2 regions of the Xanthobacter sp. AM11 genome follow, and region 2 is predicted to be linked to the other one. Evidence: predicted binding sites of a transcription regulator. Region 2 holds the regulator's gene; the other holds the start of a gene.
The links. The regulator PhoB, encoded in region 2, activates phosphate uptake and scavenging genes when phosphate is short. The targets are predictions, from matches to a motif close to TGTCATNNANCTGTCAT.
Positions count from the first base shown of each region.

Region 1: a site for PhoB is predicted at 2,463-2,479, ahead of ACI7BZ_RS08605 (Orn/Lys/Arg family decarboxylase). Genes of this name have one in related genera too.

Region 1 covers NZ_JBLAOA010000001.1:1,853,127-1,857,334, forward strand. The annotation lists gene ACI7BZ_RS08600 (GNAT family N-acetyltransferase) at 1-38, opposite strand, end outside; gene ACI7BZ_RS08605 (Orn/Lys/Arg family decarboxylase) at 61-2,418, opposite strand; gene ACI7BZ_RS08610 (N-formylglutamate amidohydrolase) at 2,560-3,312, opposite strand; gene ACI7BZ_RS08615 (transglutaminase-like domain-containing protein) at 3,461-4,208, shown strand, end outside.
Region 2 covers NZ_JBLAOA010000001.1:1,343,171-1,347,378, forward strand. The annotation lists gene pstA (phosphate ABC transporter permease PstA) at 1-599, shown strand, start outside; gene pstB (phosphate ABC transporter ATP-binding protein PstB) at 678-1,502, shown strand; gene phoU (phosphate signaling complex protein PhoU) at 1,522-2,250, shown strand; gene phoB (phosphate regulon transcriptional regulator PhoB) at 2,289-2,990, shown strand; gene ACI7BZ_RS06325 (flavin monoamine oxidase family protein) at 3,041-4,208, opposite strand, start outside.

The DNA of each region.
Region 1 (4,208 bases), 510 kb from region 2:
CTGTCCTGCCCGCCGGTGCGGGCCTTCTCCAGCTCCATGACCGAACCCTGAGCTTCCCGCCTATTCCGCCACCACATAGGTGTGGAGCCGCACCCGCCCCGACGCGTCGGTCTCGCGATAGACGCCCTGGATCTCCACGTCAAAGCCGGGGAAGGCATTGAAGCAGGATTCGAACATCTTCAGGTAGTCGATCATGGGCTTGGCCCGTTCGGTCAGGCGCTCCCCGGGCACGATGGTGGCGATGCCGGGGGGATAGACTACGAACGGCGTGGTGGCGATGCGGCCGGAAATGGCGTCGATGGGCAGGTAGTCCACATCGTTGCGCACCAGGCAGCGCGCCGCATCGTGGGGGGAAAGGGCGATCTCGGGCAGATGCGCGGCGGAAAACTGCATGGCCTGCAGGGCGCTCACATTGGCGTCGCGGAAGAAACGGTGCATCTGCCCGCACAGGTCGCGCAGCCGCACCCCGCCATAGCGCCCCGCCCGGCGGCGATAGAATTCCGGGATGGCCTCCTCCAGCAGCGCATTGTCGTCGTGCAGCCGCTTGAAGGCGACGAGGCCGGAGATGAGGGTTCCCGCCTTGGAGGCCTCCACCCCCGGGGTGAGCAGGAACAGCAGGGAATTGAGGTCGTTCTTCTCCGCCACGATGCGGTTTTCGCGCAGATATTGCGCCACCACCGGGGCGGGAATGCCGTGTTCCCCATAGCCGCCGCCGGCCCGGTCGAAGCCGGGGGTCAGCAGCGTGAGCTTGTTGGGGTCGGTCATGGCGAAGCCCGGCTCCATGCCGGCAAAGCCGTGCCAGGCAGCGCCCGGCGCGAGGTGCCAGAAGGCCGGGTCGGTGGCGAGCAGGTCGGTGGCGACGCTCTCCCACGGCACGTCGTGCACCGCGCCGGGGCGGGCGGCATCGGGAATGGCCACCCGGTCGGGCACGAACGGTTCGAAGAACCAGCGCCGTTCGGGCCGCAGCTCCTTCTCCTCGAACTCGCGGCGCACGGCGCGGATCTTCTTGCGCAGCTCGATGCCGAGGCGGATCGTGTCGTCCCACAGCACTTCGCCCGAGCGGCCCTTCATCATCTGCGCGCCCACGTCGAGGGAGGCGAACAGCGGGTAGAAGGGCGAGGTGGAGGCGTGCTGCATGAAGCTCTCGTTGAAGCGCCGGTGCTCCACCCGCCGCTTCTGGCCGGTGATGTGCCGGTCCTTCATGTGGATCTGCGAGGCCTGGGAGAAGCTCGCCAGCTGCTTGTGGGTGGACTGGGTGGCGATGATGCCGGGGGCCTCCGGGCCGAGGTCCTTCAGCCCCATGGCGAAGCGCCCGGCATAGAGCGGATGGAACTTCATGAAGCCCGCCCATGCCTCGTCGAACAGGATGTAGTCGGCGAGGTGGCCGATCTTCTGCAGGATCATCTGCGCATTGTGGATGGTGCCGTCATAGGTGCACTGCTCCACCACGGCGACGCGGAACGGACGCGGCTTCTTCCACACCTCGGGGTCCTTCACCAGCGGATGGGTGCGGATGCGCTCGCGCAGCGCCGCCTCGTCCAGCGCGGCAAAATCCATGGGGCCGATGAGGCCGTAGGCGTTGCGCGCGGTGGGCACATAGACCGGGATGCCGCCGGAGATCATCAGCGCGCCGTGGTGGGCGGCCTTGTGGTTGTTGCGGTCGAACAGCACCAGGTCGCCGTCGGTGACGAGGGCGGAAAGCGCCACCTTGTTGGATGTGGAGGTGCCGTTGAGCACGAAATAGGTCTTCTCGGCGCCGAAGATCTTCGCCGCCTCCTTCTGCGCCGCCAGCGCCGGCCCCTCATGGGTGAGCAGGTCGCCGAGGTCGAGCACCGAATTGTCGAGATCGTCGCGGAACACCGCCTCGCCCAGATGCTCCATGAACACCCGGCCGATGGGGCTGCGGGAATAGAACACGCCGCCATTGTGCCCGGGGCAGGTCCACAGCTGGTTGCCTTCCTCGGCATAGTCCACCAGCGCGCCGAAGAAGGGGGTCTTCAGCGTCTCGGCATATTGCTTCAGCCGGCTGATGAGGTTCTTGGCGATGAAGGCCGGCGTTTCTTCCGAGAGGAAGACGTAGCCGTCGATGAAGTCGAGCACCTCCACCGGCACGTCCTCGAAGCGCTTGCGGCGGATCAAGAGGAGGATGGGAAAGTCGAGCCCGCGCCGGCGCATGAGGTTGATGAGGGACGCGGTCTTGCCCTCAAGCCCCTTCTTGCCCCAGTCCACCAGCATGCAGCCGATGGCGGCGTCGGTCTGCACGGCGATTTCAGCGTCTTCCAGGTTGCGGGCCTTCACCACCTCGAAGCCGGAGCGTTCGATTTCCGCGACGATCTGGTTGTAGCGGGCGCCCTCCAGATCCTCGGCATCGAAGACCGGGGTCGCGAACAGGAAGGTGAAGCGTCTGAAATAATCCATGGGGGCACCCGCGCTGATCCGACGCGAGGGTGTCGGCAAGTTTCATGACAGGGCGACGACACGATGCCGGCCACGGTGACGGCCGTGATGGTGGCGGTGCGACCGCCGGCACCCTGCGTCGGCGGCTTTTTTCCGATTTCCCTAAGCCGGGCAGGCGCCAGGGGTAGCGGCAAGAGCAGCGGTGAGGGTGCGGGCGATGCGCTCGCCCCATTGCGCCTGTCCTGCGGCATCGGCGATGAGGTCCTGGCGGATCTCGATGCCCACATGCAGCAGGCCGCGCCGCTCGCCATGGACGGGAATGGTGTAGTCGGTGGAATCATCCACGCTGTAGGGCTCGTTGTCGCCCACGCACAGGCCCGGTTCCTGCCGCAGCGCCGCCAGCACCGCGCCGGCCAGCCGGGCGTCGCGATGGTAGAGCACCCCCGCATGCCAGGGGCGCGCCACGCCGAGATAGACCGGCGTGAAGCTGTGCATGGCCACCAGCACCGCCGGCCGTCCCGCCTGCGCCCGCCGCTCGATCTCGGCGGCGATGCGGTCATGATAGGGATGGAAGATCTCGCGTTCGCGCGCGGAAATCTCCGCTTCGCCGAGCCCGCGATTGCCGGGCACCGGCGTGCGCTCGCTCGCCTCGGGAATGGAGGCGGGGCTGCGCGGCGGCCGGTTGCAGTCGATGATGAGCCGCGAATAGGTCTGCTGGATCAAGGTGGCGTCCAGCCGCTGCGCCAGCGCGCGGCACACCGGCGCGATGCCGATGTCCCAGGCGATGTGGCGCACCTGCTCCGCCGGCGCGAGGCCGAGCTGGCCCGCCGACCGGGGAAAGGCGTTGCCCGCGTGGTCTGCAACAATTAGGAACGCAGAGGCCCCTTCCGCATTGAGTACGGTGACCGGCGGCATCTCGTCGGCGGACAACACGGGGGAGATCGGCTTCACGTCAGGTTTTCTCGCTGCATGCGGCGCCGCAGAGGCGTGCCATGTTCGATTTTGTGCGAGCCATAGCAGACTTCCGCGCGTTCGGCTCGCGCGCACACCATGAGGTCTACAGATGAAGATACGCGCGGGCTATGAGATTTCCTACGACTGCCCCCACCCGACGCCGATGATTCTCACGCTCAGCGTCCACCCCTCGCGGGTCGCCGACCTGGAGAGCGTGGACCGCGTGCTGTTCAGTCCCGACCTTGTGGCCAATACCTATCACGACAGCTTCGGCAATTTCTGCCACGTCATCCAGGCGCCGGCCGGCCGGCTCACCATGCATACGGATTTCGTGATCCGCGACAGCGGCAAGCCCGACGAGGTGGCGCCCGGCGCCGTGCAGCATCCGCTGGACGAACTGCCGGTGGACGTGCTGCTCTTCCTGCTGGGCAGCCGCTATTGCGAGACCGACCGGCTGAGCAACATCGCCTGGTCGCTGTTCGGCCATGTGCCCAAGGGCTGGCCGCTGGTGCAGGCGATCTGCGATTATGTCCACGGCCACATCACCTTCAACTATGCCGATGCGAGCCCGCTGCGCACCGCATTCGACGGCTACACCCAGAAGCGCGGCGTGTGCCGGGACTTCGCCCACCTTGCTGTCACCCTGTGTCGCTGCATGAATATTCCGGCGCGCTACTGCACCGGCTATCTCGGGGATTTCGGCGTGCCGGTGGACGTCAACCCGATGGACTTCAGCGCCTGGTTCGAAGTCTTCCTCGGCGGGCGCTGGTATACGTTCGATGCCCGGCACAACAAGCCGCGCATCGGGCGCATCCTCATGGCCCGGGGGCGCGACGCCACCGATGTGGCCATCGTCA
Region 2 (4,208 bases):
TCGGCGGTCCCATCGGCATCTTCTGCGGCACCTTCCTGGCCGAGAACGGCAAGGGTACGAAGATCGGCGCGGCCGCGCGCTTCGTGAACGACATCCTCTTGTCGGCGCCGTCCATCCTGGTGGGCCTGTTCATCTACACCCTGCTGGTGGTGCCGCTGGGCGGCTTCTCCGGCTGGGCGGGCTCCCTGGCGCTGGCGATCCTGGTGATCCCGGTGGTGGTGCGCACCACCGAGGACATGCTGAACCTGGTGCCGGTGGGCCTGCGCGAGGCGGCTTTCGCCCTCGGCGCCCCCCAGTGGAAGGTGGTGATGTTCATCACCTGGCGCGCCGCCCGGGCCGGCATCGTCACCGGCATCCTCTTGGCCATCGCCCGCGCGGCCGGCGAGACGGCGCCCCTGCTGTTCACCTCGCTCGGCAACAACGCCTTCTCGGTTGACCTGTCGAAGCCGATGGCGAGCCTGCCCATCGCCATCTACCAGTTCGCCGGAAGCCCGTTCGACGACTGGGTTTCCCTTGCCTGGGCCGGCGCGCTGCTCATCACCGTGGGCGTGCTTGTGCTCAACGTCGCCTCCCGCCTCTTCCTGGCGCGTAGCAACTAGGCGTTCCGACTGAATAAACCGCCGCCGGCGCGCCCGGCGGCCAACGCCCCGGAACTCAACCTCCCAAGTGAGGCTCAGATGACTTCAGCCGTCGATCCCACCTTCAACATCGCCTCGTCCGTGGCCGCGAAGCCGGATGCGGTGCAGGCTCCGTCCAAGATCAAGGTGGACAACCTCCAGTTCTATTACGGCACCAACCACGCGCTCCGGAACATCAATTTCGATATTCCGGAGAAGCGGGTCACCGCCATGATCGGCCCGTCGGGCTGCGGCAAGTCCACGCTGCTGCGCGTGTTCAACCGCATGTACGACCTCTACCCGGGCCAGCGCGCGGAAGGCGCGGTGCTGTTCGACGGCGTGAACATCGTCGGCAAGGAGCTGGACCCCACCATCGTGCGCACGCGCATCGGCATGGTGTTTCAGAAGCCCACCCCCTTCCCCATGACCATCTATGACAACATCGCCTTCGGCGTGAAGCTGCACGAGCGGCTTTCCAAGGCGCAGATGGACGAGCGGGTGGAATGGTGCCTGCGCAAGGCCGCCATCTGGGACGAGACCAAGGACCGCCTGCACACCTCCGCCCTCGGCATGTCCGGCGGCCAGCAGCAGCGCCTGTGCATCGCCCGCACCATCGCGGTGAAGCCGGAAGTGATCCTGCTGGACGAGCCCACCTCGGCCCTCGATCCCATCTCCACCTCGAAGATCGAAGACCTGATCGACGAGCTGAAGCAGGAATTCACCATCGTCATCGTGACCCACAACATGCAGCAGGCAGCACGCTGCGCCGACATCACCGCCTTCTTCTATCTGGGCGAGCTGATCGAAGTGGCCCCCTCGGACGTGATCTTCACCAATCCGAAGGAGATCAAGACCCGCGATTACATCACCGGCCGCTTCGGCTGAGCCCTGGAAGGATCCTGAGATGCCGGAGCATACCGTATCGTCCTTCGATGTGGAGCTGAAGGAAATCGGCCGCAAGGTGGTCGAAATGGGCGGCCAGGCCGAGCGCCTGGTCAGCGACTCGGTGACCGCCCTCATCCGCCGCGACGGCGCCCTTGCCCAGAAGGTGGTCCTTCTGGACGCCACCGTGGACCAGGCGCAGCGCGACATCGAGGAGCGCGCCATCCTCGTCATCGCCAAGCGCCAGCCGGTGGCCAACGACCTGCGCGAGATCGTGGCCGCCATCCGCGTGGCCAACGATTTGGAGCGCATCGGCGACCTCGCCAAGAATGTCGGCAAGCGGGTCATCGCCATCGAGGGCGAATACCACCCCCACAAGCTGGTGCGCGGCGTGGAGCATATCGCCGAGCTGGTGCTCGAGCAGATGAAGGAAGTGCTGGACGCCTATGCCGCCCGCAACGAGGCGAAGGCGCTGGAAGTGTGGGGGCGCGACGGCGCCATCGACACCATGTACACGTCCCTGTTCCGCGAGCTCCTCACCTACATGATGGAGGACCCGCGCAACATCTCCGTGTGCACGCACCTGCTGTTCTGTGCCAAGAACATCGAACGCATCGGCGACCACGCGACCAACATTGCGGAGATCGTCTATTACATGGTCACGGGTCAGGTGTTGCCGGAGAGCCGCCCCAAGGCGGATGCCTCCAGCGAGACCACCCTGGCATTTCCTGGGCGTACCGTTCAGGGCTGAGGCCCTGGCGGACAGCAGGCGAAAGCGGGTGAGGGACTGTGCCGGCGCGTATTCTGATCGTCGAGGATGAGGAGCCGCTCACCCTTCTGCTCCGTTACAATCTGGAGTCGGAAGGCTACGGCGTCGAAAGCGTCGGCCGCGGGGACGAGGCCGAGACCCGGTTGCGCGAAAGCGTGCCGGATCTCGTGATCCTCGACTGGATGCTGCCGGGCCTTTCAGGCATCGAGCTGTGCCGGCGCCTGCGCACACGCCCGGAGACCGAGCGCCTGCCGGTCATCATGCTCACCGCCCGTGGCGAGGAGACGGAGCGGGTGCGCGGTCTCGCCACCGGCGCGGACGATTATGTGGTGAAGCCCTTCTCCGTGCCCGAGCTGCTCGCCCGGGTGCGGGCCCTGCTGCGTCGGGCCAAGCCGGAGCATGTGGCCACCCTGCTGCGGGCCGGCGACATCGAGCTGGACCGCGAGACCCACCGCGTGCACCGCGCCGGCCGCGAGGTGCATCTGGGTCCCACCGAATTCCGCCTCCTGGAATTCCTCATGCAGAGCCCTGGCCGCGTCTTCTCCCGGGAACAGCTGCTGGACGGCGTGTGGGGCCAGGACGTCTATATCGACGAGCGCACCGTGGATGTGCATGTGGGCCGCCTGCGCAAGGCCATCAATCGCGGCCGCCAGTCCGATCCCATCCGCACCGTGCGCGGTGCCGGCTATTCCTTCAACGAGATGTTCGCCCGCGCCCATTGAGCGGGCGCGCCCGGGCGGCGTCGCCCGGTGGCGGGCTCCGGCGCGGCCGATCAGCCCGAGCGGCCGGCGAGGATGCCCAGCGCCTGCCGCGCCGCCCGCTCTCCGGCCACCCAGGCGCCGCCCACTGTTCCCCAGAGGGTTTCGTGGGCATGTTCGCCGGCGAACAGAAGCCGGCCACTCACCACCTCCGTGAACGCCCGGCGCATGTTGCCGAACCCCGGCAAAGCGCAGGAGAAGGCGCCCAGCGCGAACGGCTCCCGGGTCCAGCGAGTGGCGTGCACCCGGCCGATCCGGGCCGCCATGTCCGCCCCGAACTCGCGGGTCAGCGCTTCCTTGAGGAAGGCGGTTGCCGCCTCGGCCGGCGCTTCGGCAAGGCCTGCCGCCGTGTCGCCTGCCACTTCGAGCATATGCAGGTCGCCGCCGCCGATGCGCGCCCGCAGGGCATAGGCGTTGGTTCCCTCCAGCTTGAAATAGATCATTTCGTCCGGCGAAAGCCCGAGCGGGTTGCGCGGCAGCTGGAAGGCGATGTGATCATAGGCGCCGAGGGTGATCTTCTCGATGGCCGTGCGGTAGCGCTGGGGCAGGCCGGGGAGCACGCGCAGCTTGCCGGCCGCCAGCAGGCTCGGCGGCACGGCGAGGATGACCACCCGGCCCAGCACGGTGCCCCGGTTGGTCTGCACCGCCACCAGCCGTCCGCCCAGATCCACCGAGCGGGCCACCGTCTCCAGCCGGACGGTGAGGGGCCGGGCCAGCCGGGTCACCAGCGTTCCCACGCCCTGCCGGCACACCTCCTCGCCGTCGCGCTCCTCCGCCCGGGAGGCATCCACAGTGGACACCTGGCCGAGCCCCTTGGCGCAGGCGAGCGGACCCACCACGAAGCGCGCGCTCGCCGACCATGGTCCAAGATCCGGCAGCACCCGGGAGGCGGGCAGGTCCCGTCCCGCATCCCCGGCGGCGCCGATGGCCCGCTCCGCCCGGCGGACGGTGGCGATGAAGTCCTCATAGTCGCTGTCGCTGGCCTCTCGCCCGCTTTGATAGAGCCTGCCGCCCTGGGGCGCCCGATGAATGTCGAGCCCATCGGCCCGCCCGAACGCCGCCATGGGCCGCGCCGCCGGCAGGTAAAGGCGCGTGGCGCCCATGTCGAATGGAACGCCAAACACCGCGGTGTCGGTGACCGTGCGCCCGCCCACATGGGCGGAGGCTTCAAGCAGGGCATAG